2 regions of the Bordetella pertussis 18323 genome follow, and region 1 is predicted to be linked to the other one. Evidence: riboswitches for the same ligand, from Rfam matches in the RefSeq annotation. Region 1 holds a riboswitch; the other holds the start of a gene.
What was found. A riboswitch is a leader RNA that binds a small molecule or an ion and turns the genes downstream of it on or off. The one in region 1 is predicted to bind glycine.
Positions count from the first base shown of each region.

Region 2: linked by a shared signal. The riboswitch ahead of BN118_RS11245 (D-amino acid dehydrogenase) and the one ahead of gcvT (glycine cleavage system aminomethyltransferase GcvT) in region 1 are both predicted to bind glycine.

Region 1 is NC_018518.1:3,695,228-3,703,421, reverse strand. It holds gene BN118_RS17535 (FadR/GntR family transcriptional regulator) at 1-91, shown strand, start outside; gene gcvP (aminomethyl-transferring glycine dehydrogenase) at 236-3,100, opposite strand; gene gcvH (glycine cleavage system protein GcvH) at 3,160-3,534, opposite strand; gene gcvT (glycine cleavage system aminomethyltransferase GcvT) at 3,616-4,716, opposite strand; glycine riboswitch at 4,797-4,916, opposite strand; glycine riboswitch at 4,938-5,030, opposite strand; gene BN118_RS17515 (ZIP family metal transporter) at 5,111-6,004, opposite strand; gene BN118_RS17510 (superoxide dismutase) at 6,001-6,636, opposite strand; gene BN118_RS17505 (IS481-like element IS481 family transposase) at 6,739-7,689, opposite strand; gene BN118_RS17500 (aromatic-ring-hydroxylating dioxygenase subunit beta) at 7,707-8,090, shown strand; gene BN118_RS17495 (TRAP transporter substrate-binding protein) at 8,111-8,194, shown strand, end outside.
Region 2 is NC_018518.1:2,371,053-2,379,246, forward strand. It holds gene arsH (arsenical resistance protein ArsH) at 1-578, shown strand, start outside; gene BN118_RS11220 (hypothetical protein) at 575-766, opposite strand; gene BN118_RS11225 (IS481-like element IS481 family transposase) at 872-1,822, shown strand; gene BN118_RS11230 (LysR family transcriptional regulator) at 1,819-2,526, opposite strand; gene BN118_RS11235 (Bug family tripartite tricarboxylate transporter substrate binding protein) at 2,684-3,679, shown strand; gene BN118_RS11240 (FAD-dependent monooxygenase) at 3,719-4,924, shown strand; glycine riboswitch at 5,020-5,108, shown strand; gene BN118_RS11245 (D-amino acid dehydrogenase) at 5,268-6,479, shown strand; gene BN118_RS11250 (acyl-CoA thioesterase) at 6,510-6,977, opposite strand; gene BN118_RS11255 (iron-containing alcohol dehydrogenase) at 6,974-8,128, opposite strand; gene BN118_RS11260 (acetyl-CoA C-acyltransferase) at 8,125-8,194, opposite strand, start outside.

The DNA of each region.
Region 1 (8,194 bases):
CGACGCGCCGGCCGCCCGCCGCCGCATGGAGCGCCACGTCGCCGGCTACCAGGAACACTACGAGCGGCTGGGCCTCACGCCTTCGGCGTGATCGCCGGCAAGCGTCGATGGCGTACGGCAATGTGCCTGTCCCAGCGGGGACAGGCGCACGCACGGGCAGACGCCATGAAATCTTGCAGGTGCCAGTCCCCATGGGGGGACAGGCACCTCGTCATGCGCCATGAGCGCGCACCGCTTACGCGTAGGCTTCCACCGGCAGGCAGGCGCACACCAGGTTGCGGTCGCCATAGGCGTTGTCCACCCGCGCCACCGGCGGCCAATACTTGTTCTCGCGCAGCGACGCCACCGGATAGGCGGCCTGCTGGCGCGGATAGTCGTGGTGCCATTCCTCGGCCAGCAGCATCTGGGCCGTATGGGGCGCATTGCGCAGCACGTTGTCGTCGCGGTCGCGTTCGCCGCTTTCGACCTGTGCGATCTCGGCGCGGATGGCGATCATGGCCTCGATGAAGCGCTCCAGCTCGGCCAGGCCTTCGGATTCGGTGGGCTCGACCATCAGCGTGCCGGCCACCGGGAAGCTCATGGTCGGCGCATGGAACCCGTAGTCCATCAGGCGCTTGGCGATGTCCTCGGCGCTGATGCCGCTGGTTTCCTTCAGGGGCCGCACGTCCAGGATGCACTCGTGCGCCACGCGGCCGTTGCGGCCCGCATACAGCACCGGGTAGTGGCCGCGCAGGCGCGTGGCGATGTAGTTGGCGTTGAGGATGGCCACCTCGGTGGCGCGGCGCAGGCCCTCGGCGCCCATCAACGCGATGTACACGTAGGAAATCGGCAGGATGCCGGCCGAGCCGTACGGCGCGGCCGAGACCGGGCCGACCTTGGCCTCGGGGTCCAGGCGGCCCCGGGCGTCGAGCACGCCCGGCAGGTAGGGCGCCAGGTGCGCGCGCACCGCCACCGGGCCCACGCCCGGCCCGCCGCCGCCGTGCGGAATGCAGAAGGTCTTGTGCAGGTTCAGGTGCGAGACGTCGGAGCCGAACTTGCCGGGCTGCGCCACGCCGACCATGGCGTTCATGTTGGCGCCGTCCAGGTAGACCTGCCCGCCGGCCTCGTGCACCGCATCGCAGATTTCGGTCACGGCTTCCTCGAACACGCCGTGCGTCGAGGGATAGGTGATCATCAGCGCCGCCAGGCGTTCGCCCACTTGCGCGATCCTGGCGCGCAGGTCGGCCAGGTCGACGTTGCCGTTGGCGTCGGACGCCACCACCACCACGTCCATGCCGGCCAGCTGGGCCGACGCCGGGTTGGTGCCGTGCGCCGAGGCCGGGATCAGGCAGACATTGCGCTGGGGCTGGCCATTGGCCTGGTGGTAGGCGCGGATCGCCAGCAGGCCGGCGTACTCGCCCTGCGCGCCCGAGTTGGGCTGCAGGCTGATGCCGTCGTAACCGGTGATCTCGCACAGCTGCGCCGACAGGCCCTCGATCAGCTCGCGATAGCCCGGCGTCTGCGAGGCCGGCGCGAACGGGTGGATCAGCGCGAACTCGGGCCAGGTGATGGGGATCATCTCGGCCGTGGCGTTCAGCTTCATGGTGCACGAGCCCAGCGGGATCATGGTGCGGTCCAGCGCCAGGTCCTTGTCGGCCAGCTTGCGCAGGTAGCGCAGCATGTCGGTCTCGGACTGCACGCTGGAGAACACCGGATGCGACAGGATGGGCCCCTGGCGGCGTACCGCCGCGGGGATGCCGTCCAGCGACGCCTGCGGCGGCGCCAGCGCCACCTCGTCCTTGCCCAGGCCGGCCGCGAACACATTGACCAAGGCCTGCAGGTCGGCGAGGGTCACGGTTTCGTCCAGCGACACCGCCAGGCGCGCGCCATCGACCTGGCGCAGGTTGATCCGGGCGCAATCCGCGGCGGCCAGGATGGCCGGGGTGGCCGCGCCGGTTTCCAGCGACAGCGTGTCGAACCAGGTGTCGTTGGCGACTTTCACGCCCAGCCCGGCCAGCGCGGCGCGCAGCGCGCCGGTGAGGCTTTGCACGCGCTCGGCGATGCGGCGCACGCCGCGCGGGCCATGCCACACGGCGTACAGGCCGGCCATCACGGCCAGCAGCACCTGGGCGGTGCAGATGTTGGAGGTCGCCTTCTCGCGGCGGATGTGCTGCTCGCGCGTCTGCAGGGCCAGGCGCAGCGCCGGGTTGCCCTGGGCGTCCTTCGAGACGCCGACCAGGCGGCCGGGCATGTTGCGCTTGTACGCATCGCGGCAGGCCATGAAGCCGGCGTGCGGGCCGCCGAAGCCGAACGGCACGCCGAAGCGCTGCGCCGAACCCACGGCGATGTCGGCGCCCCATTGTCCCGGCGGCTCGATCAGCGCCAGCGCCAGCAGGTCCGTCACGCAGGCGACCACGGCGCCCTGCGCGTGCGCGGCTTGCGCCAGTTCGCGGTAATCGGCCACGCCGCCCAGGCTGTGCGGATACTGCAGCAGCACGCCGAAGCATTCGGGCAGCCCGCGCGACTCGTCGCCGATCACCAGTTCGATGCCCAGGCCCTCGGCGCGCGTGCGCACCACTTCGAGCGTCTGCGGGTGGCAGTGCTGCGACACGAAGAACACCGGACTGGACGAACGGCTGCCGCGGCGCGCCAGCGTCATGGCCTCGGCCGCGGCGGTGCCTTCATCCAGCAGCGAGGCGTTGGAGATGTCCAGGCCGGTCAGGTCGGCGACCATGGTCTGGTAATTGAGCAGCGCCTCCAGGCGGCCCTGCGAGATTTCGGGCTGATACGGCGTGTAGGCGGTGTACCAGGCCGGGTTCTCGAGCACATTGCGCAACACCACGTTGGGCGTGTGCGTGCCGTAGTAACCCTGGCCGATGTAGTTGCGATAGATCTGGTTGCGCGCGGCAATCCGCTTCAGGTCCTGCAGCACATCGGTTTCGCTGCGCGCGGCGGGCAGCGCCAGTGGCGCGCGGCTGCGGATGCGGGGCGGCACGACTTCGTCGATCAGGGCATCCAGGCTGGCTGCGCCGATGGCGACCAGCATCGTGGCCTGGTCCTCGTCGGAGGGGCCGATATGGCGGGGAATGAAATCGGAATGGGTGTCAGGGGCGCGCGACATGGTTTTCTCGAAATAACGGGGAGGCGGGGCCGGCCCGCGGGCCGGCCCGTTGCGGCCTGTCAGCCGGCGACGGCCTGGTAGCCGGCCGCGTCAAGCAGCTTGTCCAGGTCGGCCGCGTTGGCCGGCTTGATCTTGAAGATCCAGGCGGTATAGGCCGATTCGTTGATCAGGCTGGGGTTGGCTTCGAGTTCGTCGTTGAACGCGACGATCTCGCCGTCGACCGGCGCATAAATGTCCGAGGCGGCCTTGACCGACTCGACCACGCCGGCGGTTTCGCCGGCCTTCAGCGTGGCGCCGACCTTGACGTCGCCGACGAAGACCAGATCGCCCAGCTGCTCCTGGGCGTTGTCGGTGATGCCGACGACGAACACATCGCCTTCGGCTTGGACCCATTCGTGGGACTCGGTGTACTTGCGATCGGTGGGCAGGCTCATGGGAGCTCCTCTGGCAATTCAGTGGGAATGGAGAAAGTTTGCGCGCCTCCGGCGGCCAACGGCCGCGCGGAAGCCTCGAGTTTACGAGTGTTCGACGGCTTTGCCGTGACGCACGAACGGCAATTTGCATACCAGGGCGGGCACCCACTTGCCGCGGATTTCCACCTCGACGGCGTCGCCGGGCTGCACGCCCACCGGCATGCGGGCAAAGCCCACCGACACGCCCAGGGTGGGCGACATGGTGCCGCTGGTGAGCTCGCCCATGCCCTGCGCGCAGCGCACCGGCATGTGGGCGCGCATCACGCCGCGCTCCTGCAGCTTCAGGCCGACGAAGGCGCGCGGCACGGCGAACTGCTCGATGGCATCGCGCCCCACGAAGCGGCGCGCCTCGTCCTTGAGCGCAACGGTCCAGCTCAGGCCGGCCTGGTCGGGATGGACGAGTTCGTCCATGTCCTGGCCGTAGAGATTCATGCCCGCCTCCAGGCGCAGCGTGTCGCGCGCGCCCAGGCCGCAGGGCCGCACGCCCTGCGCCAGCAGGTCGCGCCACAGCTGGACCACCGCGTCGGCGGGCAGCACGATTTCGAACCCGTCCTCGCCGGTATAGCCGGTACGCGCCACCAGCGTGCCGGCCTCGACGGCCGCGGCCGAGAACGGCGCCAGCGGCTCGGACGCCGCCTGCCACGCGGGACGGGCCGCCCACACCTTGGCGCGGGCGTTGGGGCCCTGCACCGCCACCATGGCCAGGTCGCGGCGCGGCGCGATCACGACATCGAAGCCGTCGGCGGCGGCCACGCGCTGCATCCAGGCGATGTCCTTGTCGGCCGTGCCGGCGTTGACCACCACGCGCCATTGGTCGGGCGCGAAGTAGTAGATGATGAGGTCGTCGATGATGCCGCCCTGCGGGTTCAGCATGCAGCTGTACAGGGCCTTACCCGGCGTGGCCAGGCGGGCCACGTCGTTGGCCACCAGGCGGCGCAGGAAGGCGGTGGCGTCGGCGCCGCCGACATCGACGTTGAGCATGTGCGAGACGTCGAACATGCCGGCGTCCTGGCGCACCGCGTGGTGCTCTTCCAGTTGCGAGCCATAGGCCAGCGGCATGTTCCAGCCGCCGAAGTCGACCATACAGGCGCCGGCGGCAAGATGTTCTTCGGCCAAGGGGGTGCGTTTGAGCGGTGCGGACATGCGAGGGCTCCAGCGGCAGCATTGCCAGGATTACGGAATGCCGGCCCCGATGCGGAAAGCGTCCGGGAACCGGTCGAATTTTCCGCCCCTCTGTCCTTTTGCCTGAGAGTTGCCCCGCGCGAGCGGGTTTGCACCTTCGGCGCCTGGGCTGCTTGCGCACCGCGAAGGTGGCCGCGCCAGGTCTCTCCAGAGTGCTGTTTCGAGCGCGCCAGGCGCTACTCGATGCAGTCGCGGTATGGGTTACCTGAGCGATTCCGGGCGAATTGCGCCTTCGGCGGCAGCCGCAATCGGCCGCTCTCTCCCGCGACATGCGTGACAGCGCGCAAAGCATACATCGAAAGCGCCATGCCGCAAAGCGTCCGGATGGGCGCCGATCCGCCCCTGTTTCGGCGCCTCAGCCCAGCGCGGTATCGAGCAGCATCATCAGCACGAACCCCAGCATCAGGCCGGCGGTGGCCGGCACCTCATGCCCCTTGCGGTGCGACTCGGGGATGATCTCGTGGCTGATGACGAACAGCATGGCGCCGGCCGCGAAACCCAGCCCCCACGGCAGCATCGCCGCCGACCAGCCCACCACCGCCGCGCCCACGATGGCGCCCAGCGGCTCGACCAGGCCGGACAGCATGCCCAGCGCCACCGAGAACGCACGGCTGTAGCCGGCGGCCAGCAAGGCCAGCGCCACCACCAGCCCTTCGGGCACGTCCTGGATGGCGATGCCGGTTGCCAGCGCCGCGCCGCGCAGGCTGTCGCTGCCCGCGTAGCCCACGCCGATGGCCAGGCCTTCGGGCACGTTGTGCAGCATGATGGCGAAGACGAACAGCCAGGTGCGGCGCAGGGTGCGCGAGGCGCGCCCTTCCTTGCCCTTGATGAAGTGCTCGTGCGGCAGCAGCCTGTCGCTGGCCAGCAGGACCGCGCCGCCCAGCAGGATGGCCGCCCCCACCAGGATGCCCGCCCCCCAGGGGCCGTAGCCCTGCGCGCCGGCCGCGGCGATGCCCGGCACCACCAGCGAGAAGGCGCTGGCCGCCAGCATGACGCCGGCGCCGAAGCCGAACATGCAGTCCTGCACGCGCTGCGACAGGGTCTGGGAGAAGAGCACCGGCACCGCGCCCAGGGCGGTGGCGCCGGCGGCCACCATGCCGCCGGCCATGGCCAGGGCGACGTGCGGCCAGCGCCGGTCGAGGAACTCCCACAGCTGGTAGCAGGCCAGGCAGGCCACCAGCACCGCCAGGGTCATGGCGCTGACGCTGGTGAGCGCCGGACGGACGCGGTGGCGGCTGTGGGTATTCATGCGGCCTCCCGGCCGAGCTCGGCCAGGGCGATCTCGTAGCGGCGCGCCACTTCGGCCCAGTCCACCACCCGGTAGAAGGCCTCGATGTATTCGGGGCGGCGGTTCTGGTACTGGAGGTAATACGCGTGCTCCCAGACATCCAGGCCGAGTATCGGGGTGTTGCCCTCCATGAGCGGCGAATCCTGGTTGGCGCTGCTGTCGACCCGCAGGCGGCCGGCAGGCGTGACGGTCAGCCAGGCCCAGCCGCTGCCGAATCGGCCCAGCGCGGCCTGCGTGAAGGCCGCCTGGAAGGCGTCGTGCCCGCCCAGCTGGGCCTGGATGTCGGCCGCCAGCCGTCCATCCGGGCGGCCGCCGCCCGACGGCGACATGACGGTCCACAACAGGCTGTGGTTGGCATGGCCGCCGCCGTGGTTGCGCACCGCGCCGTGGATGCCCGGCGGCAGCGCCGGGATGCGGCGCAACAGTTGCTCGACCGGCTCCTCGCTGTCCAGGCCGGCGCCTTCGAGCGCGGCGTTCAGGCCGTTGACGTAGGTCTGGTGATGGCGCGTATGGTGTATTTCCATCGTGCGTGCATCGATATGCGGCTCGAGCGCATCGTAGGCATACGAAAGGGCAGGCAGGACGTATGGCATGCGGTCTCCGGCATTTGCATTTGGTAAAGACAAATGATAGTCATTTCCATTTACCAAAACAATAGGCGCGCGGCCCTGCCCGCATGCGCCGTGCCCGCCAGGCTAGATGTGAACTGTCAATAGGTTGTATTCGTCCAGGTTGAGTCTGGAGATGGGTACAGCGCGCCCGATGCCTTGGTGGGGTCGATGCCAGTTGTAGTGGTGTAGCCAGGATTTCATGGCATCGGCTCGGTGTTGGGAGTTCTGGTAGGTGTGAGCGTAAGCCCACTCACGCAAGGCCGACTGGATGAAGCGTTCGGCCTTGCCATTGGTCTGTGGGCGGTAAGGTCGGGTAAAGCGGTGCTTGATGCCCAGCTCATGGCACAGCGCGGCGAAGGCGCGGCTGCGAAAGGCCGAGCCATTGTCGGTGAGCAAGCGCTGGATGGTCACGCCCAGGCGCTGGTAGTAGGCCACTGCGTCCTTGAGGAACTGGACGGCGCTGGGGAAGCGCTCGTCGGGGTGGATGTCGGTGAAGGCCACGCGGGCGTGGTCATCGATGGCCACGAAGACGAAGTCCCAGCCGGCCCCCTCAACGGTATCGCGTCGGTTGCCCGCGACCCGGTGGCCAGGGCGCTGGATACGTCCCAGCTTCTTGATGTCGATGTGCAGCAGATCGCCGGGGGCCTGATGCTCGTAGCGCACCACCGGCTCGGCCGGCTCCAGGTCGGCCAGGTGCGACAGACCGGCGCGGGCCAGGACGCGGCTGACGGTGCTGGCTGACACGCCCAGCGCCTGGGCGATGCGCGCTTGGGTCAGCCGCTTGCGGCGCAGCTCCACGATAGCCAGCGCCTTGGCCGGCGCAATCGCTCGGGGCGAGACCGTCGGGCGCGAGGACGCATCGGCCAAGCCCGCCTGGCCCTGAGCCAGGAAGCGGCCCAGCCATTTGCGCACAGTCGGCGCGGTGACCCCATAGGCGCGGGCCGCTTCAGGCACACAAACTTGATGGGCGATCAATTGCTGGACCATTTCGAGTCGACGTAGGAAGGTCAATCGGGCATGCTTATGGGTGTTCATCCGGCCGGGCTCCTTGAGTGAACTGGGGGGTCGGCGATTTCCAGTTTCTCAAATCCGGTTCGGATGAACCATGCATACAACCTATTGAATCTTCACAGCTAGATCATGATTACAAGGAAATACGTAATCTGATGCTGCTGATTTATCAGCATGTTCGGATGAAGGGAGATTTCACCAGAAATATCAGCATGGTGCGCATTAGAGCTGCTGAGGAGAACTGCTATGAGGTCCGCTCGCAGATCATGGTCATGCACACCGACCAGTGCGGAACCACCAAGTTGTTTGCAGTAGGTAGTTATACAGACAAAGTCACACGTAAACAGGATCAACTGCGGCTGCTGGAGCGCAAGGTGTATTTGAATACCCGTGATCTTGGCTCAGGCATTCATGTGCCTATCTAATAAATTAACGGAGACGAGGTATGACACACAGCAATCACAACAGTATGCGCCGTAGCACGCTGCGCAAGTTGACTGGTCTTGGCATGGGCACCATTCTGACGGCT
Region 2 (8,194 bases), 1.3 Mb from region 1:
GCCGCCTGGTCGCGGAGGAAGCCGCGCGGCTGCGCCGGGCGCTGGGCGGCGAGACCCGGCTGTTCAACCCGTCCGGGCTGCCGCTGGTCGACGACGCCAGCGAGGACCATCCCAAGGTCCGTGAGCTGCATGAGCTGGTCCGGTGGGCCGAAGGCATGATCTGGAGTTCGCCGGAGCGGCACGGCGCCATGAGCGGCCTGATGAAGACGCAGATCGACTGGATCCCGCTGTCGATGGGCGCGATGCGCCCGACCCAGGGCAAGACGCTGGCGGTCATGCAGGTATCGGGGGGATCCCAGTCATTCAACGCCGTGAACCAGATGCGGGTGCTGGGCCGCTGGATGCGCATGCTGACCATCCCGAACCAATCGTCGGTGGCCAAGGCCTACCAGGAGTTCGACGAGGCGGGACGCATGCAGCCTTCGCCTTACTATGACCGGGTGGTCGACGTGGCCGAGGAGCTGATGAAGTTCACCTTGCTCACGCGCGACGCGTCGCCGTACCTGGTCGATCGCTACAGCGAGCGCAAGGAAGCCGCCGAGACGCTGTCGCGGCGCACGGCGCAAGCCCGCATCTAGCGCGCGGCCGTGGCGCCCATGTGTTCGGCCGCCACCGAGCCGAAGCATTGCGCGAAGGCGTCGATGCGCTCGCCATCCCCCTGCCCGGCCCGCATGATGCAGTAGTAATCGACCGCCACGCGCGGCGCCACCGGCACCAGGCTGACGCGCCAGCGCCGGCGCGCCACCGCGGCGAACGACGGCACCACGGCCTAGCTGTGAAGATTCAATAGGTTGTATGCATGGTTCATCCGAACCGGATTTGAGAAACTGGAAATCGCCACCCCCCCAGTTCACTCAAGGAGCCCGGCCGGATGAACACCCATAAGCATGCCCGATTGACCTTCCTACGTCGACTCGAAATGGTCCAGCAATTGATCGCCCATCAAGTTTGTGTGCCTGAAGCGGCCCGCGCCTATGGGGTCACCGCGCCGACTGTGCGCAAATGGCTGGGCCGCTTCCTGGCTCAGGGCCAGGCGGGCTTGGCCGATGCGTCCTCGCGCCCGACGGTCTCGCCCCGAGCGATTGCGCCGGCCAAGGCGCTGGCTATCGTGGAGCTGCGCCGCAAGCGGCTGACCCAAGCGCGCATCGCCCAGGCGCTGGGCGTGTCAGCCAGCACCGTCAGCCGCGTCCTGGCCCGCGCCGGTCTGTCGCACCTGGCCGACCTGGAGCCGGCCGAGCCGGTGGTGCGCTACGAGCATCAGGCCCCCGGCGATCTGCTGCACATCGACATCAAGAAGCTGGGACGTATCCAGCGCCCTGGCCACCGGGTCACGGGCAACCGACGCGATACCGTTGAGGGGGCCGGCTGGGACTTCGTCTTCGTGGCCATCGATGACCACGCCCGCGTGGCCTTCACCGACATCCACCCCGACGAGCGCTTCCCCAGCGCCGTCCAGTTCCTCAAGGACGCAGTGGCCTACTACCAGCGCCTGGGCGTGACCATCCAGCGCTTGCTCACCGACAATGGCTCGGCCTTTCGCAGCCGCGCCTTCGCCGCGCTGTGCCATGAGCTGGGCATCAAGCACCGCTTTACCCGACCTTACCGCCCACAGACCAATGGCAAGGCCGAACGCTTCATCCAGTCGGCCTTGCGTGAGTGGGCTTACGCTCACACCTACCAGAACTCCCAACACCGAGCCGATGCCATGAAATCCTGGCTACACCACTACAACTGGCATCGACCCCACCAAGGCATCGGGCGCGCTGTACCCATCTCCAGACTCAACCTGGACAAATACAACCTATTGACAGTTCACACCTAGCCCAGCCCCGCCTCGACCATGGCCAATACCGTTTCCAGGTGCGTGACCACGCGCGCCGGCGCATCGCCCTGCACGCCCAGGTGCCGGTTGACCAGGCGCTGGATCGGATTCTCGTCGGGCAAGGCGATCAGCCCGTCGCGGTCGATCTGGGGCCAGCGCACCGACCGGCGCCGCTCGCCCTCCACGCGCGGCACGGCCAGCGCCAGCCGGGCCGGGAAAACGGTTTGCCGCCGTATGCCGGCCGCGCGCGTGAAGAAGGCGCCGAAGCCGGCGTCCAGGTCGCCGCTTTCCACCCGGGCGGCGATCAGGCTGCGATCCAGGTCCATCACTTCCACGCGCACCTGCGGCGCCAGCGCCTGGAAACGCTTGAGCACATCCGGGATCACGCTGCAGGCGATCAACGGCGTCACGCCGATGCGCAGGCGGTCACGTCCGCCGGCGCCCAGGGCCCCCAGTTGCGCCACCGCCGCGCCCAGGTCCTGCACCGCGCGCTGCGCCACCGGCAGCAGGCTCTGGCCCGCCGGCGTCAGGCGGACCGCGCGCGTGGTGCGCTCGAACAGCCGGCTGCCCAGCTGCGTTTCCAGGTCGCGCACCATGGCGCTCAGCCCGGCCTGCGAGATGTGCAGCTGTTCGGCCGCCTTGGTGAAACTGGCATGGCGCGCCACCGCGAGAAAGGCGCGCATCTGGCGAAAGGAGAAGTTCATGGTCGGCCGGCCGGGGGGGAAACAGGCATTCATATTAACAAGCAATGCTTGTCAATTTATCCAATATTGTTCTTTTACTTATTTAATCCGATGCGGTGAAATAAGCCCATCGGCCCATGCGAGGCCTCATTGCCACAAGAGACACAGGAGACGAGACATGACGAGTTCGCCCGCTTTGACCATGACGCTGCGCGCCGTGCTGGCGCTGGCCGCCACCGCCAGCCTGGCCCTGGGCCCGGCCGCGCCGGCGGCCGCCGAGACGTTCCCCGCCAAGCCCGTGCCCCTGGTCGTGCCCTTCCCGCCCGGCGGCCCGACCGACACCAGCGCGCGCCTGTTCGGCGCCGTCATGGCCGACAAGCTGGGCCAGCCCGTCATCGTCGAGAACCGCGCCGGCGCCGGCGGCAGCGTCGGCACCACCGTGGTCACCCGCGCCAAGCCCGACGGCTACACCCTGCTGTGGGGCGGCACCAGCAGCATCGTGGTCGCGCCGGCCCTCTACACCAACCTGCAGTACGACCCGATCAAGTCCTTCACGCCCATCGGCATGGCCGTGCGCGGCCCGCTGATCCTGGTCAGCCGCCCCGACCTGGGCCCCAAGGACATCGGCCAGCTGCGCGACTACGCCAAGAACCATGACCTGAGCGTGGCCTCGGCCGGCACCGGCTCCATCGGCCACCTGACCGCCGAGATGTTCAAGAGCGAGGCCGGCGCCCGCATGCTGCACGTGCCCTACCGCGGCGGCGCGCCGGCCCTGACCGACGTCATGGGCGGCCAGGTCGATCTGTTCTTCGATACGGTCACGCTGCTGACGCCGCAGATCCGCGCCGGCAAGCTGCGCGCCTACGCCGTCACCGGCAGCCAGCGCTACAGCGGCCTGCCCGAGGTGCCCACCGTCGCGGAGACGATCGGCAAGCCCTTCGAGGCCTACTCCTGGTTCGGCCTGCTGGCGCCGGCCGGCACCCCCGCGCCGGCGGTGCAGGCCCTGACCGACGCGCTGGCCGCCGCCGCCAAGGATCCCGAGGTCATCAAGCAGCTCAGCGCGCTGGGCCTGGAGCCGGTCGGCGACACCCCGCAGGAGTTCGCCCAGGCGATCCGCGCCGACCTCGACAAATGGACCGGCGTGGTCCGCAGCGCGGGCGTCAAGCCCCAGTAACCGCGCCTACGCATACGCGACACAGAAGGACAACCCACGATGCCCGACACCTCCTCCCCCCGGATCCTGATCGCCGGCGCCGGCCTGGGCGGCCTGACCGCCGCGCTGGCCCTGCAGGCGCGCGGTTTCCAGGTCCGCGTGCTGGAACAGGCCGCGCAGCTGCGCGAACTGGGCGCGGGCATCCAGCTCAGCGCCAACGCCAACCGCGTGCTGTACCAGCTGGGCCTGGGCGCGGCCCTGGAACAGGTGGCCAGCCCGGCGTCCGGCAAGCGCATCCGCCTGTGGAACACCGGCCAGACCTGGCCGCTGTTCGACCTGGGCGCGCAGTCCGTCGAGCGCTATGGCTACCCGTACCTGACCATCTACCGCGCCGACCTGCACCGCGTGCTGGCCGAAGCCGTGCTGGCGCGCGATCCGCAGGCCATCGAACTGGGCGCCCGGGTCGAGAGCGTCGCGAAGGACGATGCCGCGGCCAGCGTCACGCTGGCCGACGGCAGCACGCGCCAGGCCGATATCCTGGTGGGCGCCGATGGCGTGCACTCGCGCGTGCGCGCCGCCCTGCATGGCCAGGACCAGGCGCGCTTCTCCGGCGCGCTGGCCTGGCGCGGCGTCATCCCGGCGCACAAGCTGCCGCCGCATTTGCGCGAGCCGTATGCCGTCAACTGGGTCGGCCCCGGCGCCCATGTCATCCACTACCCGCTGCGCCGCGGCGAACTGGTGAACTTCGTCGGCATCCTGGAGCGCGACGACTGGCAGGTCGAGTCCTGGACACAGCAGGGCACGATCGCGGAATGCGCGCGGGATTTCGCCGGCTGGCACGAGGACGTGCAGACGCTGATCCATGCGCTGGATACGCCCTTCAAGTGGGCGATGATGCTGCGCGAGCCCCTGGCGCGCTGGACCAGCGGGCGCATCACCCTGCTGGGCGACGCCTGCCACCCGACCCTGCCGATGCTGGCCTCGGGCGCGGCCATGGCCATCGAGGACGGCTACGTGCTGGCGCGCTGCCTCGACGGCATGCGCGCCGATGCGCGGCAGGCGCTGGTCCGCTACCAGGATCTGCGCGTCGAGCGCACGGCGCGCGTGGTGCGCGGCTCGGCCGAGAACGCCAAGCGCTTCCACAACCCGGAGCTGGCGCACGCGGCCGGCGCGGCCGCCTATGTCGAACAGCAATGGAGCGAGGCCCGGGTACGCGAAAGATACGAGTGGCTCTTCACGTACGACGTGGACGCCGAACCGGTCTGAGGGCGCCGCCCGCGCGTGGCCAGGGTTTCCCCTTGGATGCGCGCCCGCGTCTTGTCCTGCCGGCGCAATCGCTGTAACTTGTGCCGGTTCCACCAACGTGCAGTTCGGGAGAGACCGTCCAGCGGACGGCGCCGACGGAGCAACCACCCCGGAAACTCTCAGGCAAAAGGACCGACCTGCTGGAACATCTGGAGAGTGGCGCGCGGTACGGCGCCCACCGAAGGGGATCCCTGGCGCGTTTGCAGCGGCGCACGGGTGAAGCTCTCAGGTAAATGGACAGATGGGGTTGCGGCCGGGCCATTCCGATGGCCGGCAGACGCCAACCTCCTCTGGGACCACGACCATGTCTCGAATCGCCGTCATCGGCGCCGGCATCACCGGCGTCACCACCGCCTATGCGCTCGCCTTGCGCGATCACCAGGTCACGGTGTTCGACCGCCACCGCTATAGCGCGATGGAAACCTCGTTCGCCAACGGCGGGCAGCTCTCGGCCAGCAACGCCGAGGTCTGGAACAGCCGCTCCACGCTCTTCAAGGGCCTGCGCTGGATGCTGCGGCGCGACGCCCCGCTGCTGCTCAATCCCCGGCCCAGCTGGCACAAGTACTCGTGGCTGGGAGAGTTCCTGCGCCAGATCCCCCGCTACGAAGCCAACACCATAGAAACCGTGCGGCTGGCCATCGCCGCGCGCCAGCATCTGTTCGACATCGCGGCCCGCGAACGGATCGATTTCGATCATGAGCGGCGCGGCATCCTGCACTTCTATGCCAGCAGGCGGGAGTACGACAGCGCCTTGCGGGTCAACGCCCTGCTGCGCGCCGGCGGGCTGGAGCGGCGGCCCGTATCGCCCGAGGAAATGCGCGCCATCGAACCGGCCCTGCAGGGCGACTTCTACGGCGGCTTCTTTACCGAGTCGGACTCCACCGGCGACATCCACAAGTTCACCACTGGCCTGGCCCGGGCCGCCGCGCGGCACGGCGCGCTGTTCCGCTACGAAACGCCAGTCAGCGGCATCGACCATCGCGGCGGCGCCATCGCCATCACGACCGCCGAAGACGTCGAACGCTACGACAAGGTGGTGATCTGCGCGGGCGTGGGCAGCCGCCGCTTCGCCAGCATGGTGGGCGACCGCGTCAACATCTATCCGGTCAAGGGATATTCGATCACGGTGAGCCTGGACGACGAGGCCAGCCAGGCCGGCGCGCCCTGGACCAGCCTGCTGGACGACCGCGCCAAGATCGTGACCAGCCGGCTCGGCGCCGGCCGGTTCCGGGTGGCCGGCACCGCCGAATTCAACGGCTTCAATCGCGATATCCGCGCCGACCGCGTCGAACCGCTGGTCGCATGGGTGCGCCGGTATTTTCCGCAGGTCTCGACCAGCCGCGTCGTGCCCTGGGCGGGCCTGCGGCCCATGCTGCCCAGCATGCTGCCGCGCGTCGGGCCCGGCAAGCGGCCGGGCGTGTTCTACAACACCGGCCATGGCCACCTCGGATGGACGCTGTCGGCCGCGACCGCCCAGCTGGTTGCCGAAGCGGTGACGGCCGGCGCCGGCACGTAGACGGCAGGCAGGCGGCCAGCGGCGCGCGCCTCAAGCGCGCCCGGCCGCCGCCAGCCGGCCCAGGCAGGCCCGCAGGCCGGCTGGCAGCGCCACGGGGCGGCGGCTGGCGCGGTCGACGTAGACATGCACGAAGTGGCCCTGGGCCGTGCACAGTTCGTCGCCGGGGCGGAACACGCCCAGCTCGTAGCGCACGCTGCTGCGCCCCACGTGGGCCACGCGCAGGCCGATCTGCAATGTTTCCGGGAACTCGGCCGGCGCGTGGAAATTGCAGTGCGTTTCCACGACCAGGCCGATCACGGCGCCCGCCTGCGGGTCGAGCTGACCGGCCGACGCCAGGTAGCGATTCACCGCCGTATCGAAGTAGGCGTAATACACGACGTTGTTGACATGCCCATACATGTCGCAATCCATCCAGCGTACCGGCATGGCCTCGAAATGGCCGAAGCCGGCCCGCTGCCACCGTTGCGGACGCGGGGCCTGGCCCGCGCTATCGTTCACAGCGCCTCCCGGTAAAGGCGCAAGGCGTCGTCGTAGCCGAGCTCCCTGGGGTTGTTGACCAGCAAACGCTGTTGCTGCATGGCCTGTTGCGCGAGCATGGGCAGATCGCGTTCGGCCACCCCGACTTCGGCCAGGCGCCGCGGCAGCCCCAGACGCGGCCCCAGGCTGGCCATTTCCTGCACGAATCCTTCGGCGCGCGCCTGCTGCGGGCCGTCGACCTGCGGACAGGCGATCTGCGCAAGCTGGGCATAGGCGGCGCCGGCCTGCGGCAGGTTGAAACGCAGCACCGCGCCGAACATCAATGCATTGGACAGGCCGTGCGGCACGTGGAAAACGCCGCCCAGCGGATAGGCCAGCGCATGCACGGCCGCCACCGGCGCATTGGCGAACGCCTGCCCCGCCAGCATCGCGCCCAGCAACATGTCATGGCGGGCCGCCATGTCGGCGCCGTCGCGGCATGCGGGGCCGATGGAACGGCACAGCAGGCGCAACGCCTCGCGCGCCAGGCCATCGGAGATCGGGTTCTTGCGCAGCCGGCTGGTATAGGCCTCGACGGCGTGCACGATGGCGTCGATGCCGGTGGCGGCGGTCACGGCCGGCGGCAGGCCCCGGGTCAACGCGGCATCCAGTACGGCGATGTCGCAGTACAGGACGGGGGAGACAATGCCCGCCTTGGAGGCGTCCTCGCGGGTCACGATGGCGATGGGCGTGGCTTCCGAGCCGGTGCCGGCCGTGGTCGGCACCTGCACCAGCGGCAGGCGCGCCGTGGCGACGCGGTCGATGCCGTAGCTGTCGCGAAAGTCGGCCGCGGAGCCGGCGAACGCCGCCACCAGTTTCGCGATATCCATCGACGAGCCGCCGCCGAAGCCGATCACGCATTGCACGTCCGTTTCCCGGCCCCGCGCGATCGCCTGGCTCACCACCGCTTCGGGCGGATCGGCCAGCACGCCGTCGTAGACCTGGACCGTGTGGCCGGCGTCGCGCAGGCTTTGCGCCAGGGCCGCGACCAGGCCCAGCCGCACCAGCTGCTCGTCCGTGACGACCAGGATGCGGCACGGCCCCCATTGCGCCGCGACCGCCTCGCCCAACCGTTGCGAGGCCCCCTCGCCCGCCAGCGTGCGGGCATGTGTCCGAAACTCGAATCCGTTCATAGCACCTCGAATAGTCCCGCGGCGCCCATGCCGCCGCCCACGCACATGGTCACCACCACATAACGC